One region of the Streptomyces sp. NPDC001933 genome, then DNA from elsewhere that is predicted to be linked to it. Evidence: riboswitches for the same ligand, from Rfam matches in the RefSeq annotation. Region 1 holds a riboswitch; the other holds the start of a gene.

The links. A riboswitch is a leader RNA that binds a small molecule or an ion and turns the genes downstream of it on or off. The one in region 1 is predicted to bind S-adenosylmethionine.
Region 2: linked by a shared signal. The riboswitch ahead of ACFYY7_RS03375 (aminotransferase class V-fold PLP-dependent enzyme) and the one ahead of thrC (threonine synthase) in region 1 are both predicted to bind S-adenosylmethionine.

What each region holds. Positions count from the first base shown of each region.
Region 1 covers NZ_JBIASS010000005.1:345,716-347,911, forward strand. The annotation lists gene thrC (threonine synthase) at 1-1,086, opposite strand, end outside; SAM riboswitch class I at 1,104-1,230, opposite strand; gene ACFYY7_RS15405 (glucosyl-3-phosphoglycerate synthase) at 1,384-2,196, shown strand, end outside.
Region 2 covers NZ_JBIASS010000001.1:764,490-766,685, reverse strand. The annotation lists gene ACFYY7_RS03375 (aminotransferase class V-fold PLP-dependent enzyme) at 1-980, opposite strand, end outside; SAM riboswitch class IV at 1,157-1,274, opposite strand; gene trpD (anthranilate phosphoribosyltransferase) at 1,360-2,196, opposite strand, start outside.

The DNA.
Region 1 (2,196 bases):
GTCGACGACCTGCTCGTCGTTCACGTCCTCCACGGCGCCGCCGGTGCGGCGGGCGATGTCCAGGACGTACGGGCCGTCGGCCGGGTTGCCGATGGCGAGGGACTTGGCGATCGTGTTCGGCTTCTGCGGCCGGACGACGTCGTGGCCGCCCTTGTACGCGACCGAGACCGGCGAGCAGCCCTCGGCCTGGGCGCCGAAGAGCTTGTACGGCTTGTCCTCGACCAGGCCGAGCTTGATCAGCTCCTGGAGGCCCTTGTCGATCTTCGTGAACTGCGAGCCGGACGCGATCGGGATGACCAGCTGGTCCGGGAGCTGCCAGCCCAGCTGCTCGCAGATCTCGTACGCCAGGGTCTTGGAGCCTTCGCCGTAGTACGGACGCAGGTTGACGTTGACGAAGCCCCAGCCCTCGCCGAGCGGGTCGCCGATGAGCTCGGAGCAGAAGCGGTTGACGTCGTCGTAGTTGCCCTCGATGCCGACCAGTTCACCGCCGTACACCGCGGCCATGACGACCTTGCCCTGCTCCAGGTCGTGCGGGATGAACACGCAGGAGCGGAAGCCGGCTCGGGCGGCGGCGGCGCCGACGGCACCGGCGAGGTTGCCGGTGGAGGAGCAGGAGAGGGTGGTGAAGCCGAAGGCGCGGGCGGCCTCGATGGCCTGGGCGACGACGCGGTCCTTGAAGGAGTGCGTGGGGTTGCCGGAGTCGTCCTTGACGAAGAGCTTGCCCTGCTCGACGCCGAGCTCACGGGCGAGGTTGTCGGCCTGGACGAGCTTGGTCCAGCCGGGGTTCAGGTTCGGCTTCTCGGCGACATCGGCGGGGACCGGCAGCAGCGGCGCGTAGCGCCAGATGTTGGCCGGGCCGGCCTCGATGCGCTTCTTCAGCTCCTCGGGAGAGCCGCTCGGCAGGTCGTACGCGACTTCGAGCGGCCCGAAACAGGACGCGCAGGCGAAAATGGGGCCGAGTTCGAAACGCTCGCCGCACTCGCGGCAGGAAAGGCCTGAGGCGGGGCCGAGGTCGACGGATTCAGCGTTGACGGCTTCGGCGTCGACGGAAGAATCGGTGCTTACTGCAACGGTCTGCGCAGCCATGGTGGCGAGGCCCTTTCTCCTCATCTTCCTCGCGGCGCGTTTCGCCACGAGACGGAATTGGCACCTTCCTCACCGGACCTCACGGTCGGTGGGGGGGTTGCCGGGACTTCAACGGGCCGTTCCCTCAGTCCCTCTGGATGAGCGCTGTGGCACCGGATCTTCGATCCGGGCATTTATCGGCGGACGGACCCCGGCATGCGATGGTCGTCCGCGTTGTTCAAGACTGTAACCGAAGCACCGGACTCTTGAGATAGTCGTCCGAACCGCGAGATGGATCACATACAGGGAGTATCGACCGTGCTGGAAGAGGTCGAATGCTGGCTGGCCAGGCGTTCCTGGTCGGCCGCCGACCGCCCGCTGGACAGCCTGCTGGCCGCCAGGGCCAGGGCCGGGGAATCGAGCCGCGGGAGCGTCAGTGTCGTACTGCCGGCGCTGAACGAGGAGGCGACGGTCGGCGAGATCGTCGCGACGATCCGGCGCGAGCTGATGGAGAAGGTCCGGCTGGTCGACGAGCTCGTGGTGATCGATTCCGGTTCCACCGACGCCACCGCAGAGGTGGCCCGGGAGGCCGGTGCCCGGGTCGTGCACCGCGACGCGATACTCCCCCGGATACCGGCCGTGCCCGGCAAGGGCGAGGTGCTGTGGCGGTCGCTCCTGGTGACCGGTGGCGACATCGTCTGCTTCATCGACGCCGACCTGAAGGACTTCTCGGCGGACTTCGTCTCCGGCATCGTCGGACCGCTGCTGACCGACCCGGACGTGCAGTTCGTGAAGGCGATGTACGACCGCCCGTTCGGTGACACGGCGGGGCAGGGCGGCCGGGTGACCGAACTCGTGGCCCGGCCGCTGCTCAATCTGCACTGGCCGCAACTGGCCGGTTTCGTGCAGCCGCTGGGCGGTGAATACGCCGTACGCCGCTCGCTGCTCGAACGGCTGCCCTTCCCCGTCGGCTACGGCGTGGAACTGGGCCTGCTGGTCGACGCGCTGCACACGGTGGGGCTGGACGCGCTGGCCCAGGTCGACGTGGGGGTGCGCAAGCACCGGCACCAGGACGGGCAGGCGCTCGGCCGGATGGCGGCGGCGATCTACCGGACCGCGCAGCTGCGGCTC
Region 2 (2,196 bases), on a different contig from region 1:
ATCTCGGCGAGGCCGGTGCGGACCGCGTCGACGAGGTACTGCTCCCGGGCGACCAGGTTGTCGAAGCCCGCCTCGGTGAGCGCCTTGCAGGCGGAGGCGATGGAGTACACGCCGATGACGTTGGGGGAACCGGCCTCGTGGCGGGCGGCGGTGGAGTGCCACTCGACGTCCACCCCGCCGTCGGTGCGACGGGCGACCTTGCGCGAGGCGCCGCCGCCCGCGAGGTAGGGCTCGGCCTCCTGCAGCCAGTCGGCCCGGCCGGCGAGGACGCCCGAGCCGAAGGGCGCGTACAGCTTGTGCCCGGAGAAGGCGACCCAGTCCACGTCCAGCTCGGCGATGTCGACGGGGTGGTGCGGGGCGAGCTGGGCGGCGTCCAGGACGATCCGGGCGCCGTGCGCGTGGGCGGCGGCGGCCAGCTCCTTCACCGGCCACAGCTCGCCGGTGACGTTGGAGGCGCCGGTGACGCAGACCAGCGCCGGGCCGTAGGGCTCGCGGTCGGCGAGCGCCCGCTCCAGCGTCTCGACCGCCTGGGCCGGGGTGCGCGGGGCGTTCAGGTACGTCACCCGGGCGTCACGCCACGGCAGCAGCGAGGCGTGGTGCTCGGTCTCGTAGACGAAGACCTGGCAGTCGGCCGGGACGACCGCGGCCAGCAGGTTCAGCGAGTCGGTGGTCGAACGGGTGAAGATCACCTGGTCACCGGCGCGGCAGCCGAGGAACTCCGCGACGGTCGCGCGGCTGTTCTCGAAGAGGTCGGTGGAGAGCTGCGAGAGGTAGCCGGCCCCGCGGTGGACGCTGCCGTAGTACGGGGCGTACGCGGCGACGTCGTCCCAGACCCGCTGGAGCGCGGGGGCGCTGGCGGCGTAGTCGAGCGCGGCGTAGGTGACCTCGCCACCCGTGACCAGCGGAACCGTCACATCCTTGCCCAGAACCGGCAGAGGGGCACAAAGCGACTGGTCGGCGGCAGCGGTGAAGACAGACATGGCGAACTCCCGTAAGAGGCAGGCGAATCGCATGCGCCGGCGGATACGCGGCAGCGCAGCGGAAAAGATGAAGAGGGGTGTGCGGAGGAGGGCCGACGGCCCTATCGCATTCGCGTGCTCACAAGAGGCTCCCTAGGGACCAGGACCCCGGGGGTTGGCATTCACAGATGCCGAGGGGCCCGCGCTTGCCGCAGACCTCGCTGCCTACGGCCTGGTCTTCACCCGGGGCACCCCGCCACGGACGGAGGGTTGCCGGACAGCGGGCCGGGGCCGTAGTCGCTGTCACTCATGACCTGACCTGCATCTTGCCATACGTGCGAAGACGCGCAAGGCGCAGTCCAGGATCCGGACTGCGCCTCGCACCTCATCTGCGCCCGTTTCAGGCGTTGCTGGCCGCCACCCAGCGCTCCAGCGCACGCGCCGCCGCCCCGGAGTCGATGGACTCGGCGGCCTTCGCGATCCCGGCCGCGAGCTGCTCGTTCAGCGTGCCGTCCGTCGGGTCGAGAGCCGTCAGCGCCGCCGCCGAGTTGAGCAGCACGGCATCCCGCGCCGGCCCCCGTTCGCCGGACAGCACCCGCCGGGCGACGTCGGCGTTGTACGAGGCGTCCGCACCGCGCAGGGCCTCGACGGGCACCAGTTCCAGACCGACGTCGCGCGGGTCGAAGACCTCCTCGCGCACCGCTTGGTCCCGGACCACCCAGACCCTGGAGGTCGCGGTCGTGGTCAGCTCGTCCAGGCCGTCGTCACCGCGGAAGACCAGTGCCGAATTGCCGCGCTCGGCAAGGACACCGGCGACGATGGGCGCCATCTTCAGATCGGCGACACCTACGGCCTGGGAACGCACCCGGGCCGGGTTGGTGAGCGGCCCGAGGATGTTGAACGTGGTCGGCGTTCCGAGCTCCTTGCGGGCCCTTGCGACGTACCGCAGGGCGGGGTGGAACTTCACCGCGAAGCAGAAGGTGATGCCGGCCTCCTCGGCGACCTCGACGACCCGCTGCGCGGAGAGGTCCAGGTTGACGCCGAGCTTCTCCAGCACGTCGGAGGAACCGCTCGCCGACGAGGAGGCGCGGTTGCCGTGCTTGACGACCTTGGCGCCGGTGCCGGCGATGACGACCGCCGACATGGTGGAGATGTTGACCGTCTTGGCGAGGTCGCCGCCGGTGCCGACGATGTCGACCGTACGGCCGGGTACGTGGATGGTGTTGGCGTGCTCGTA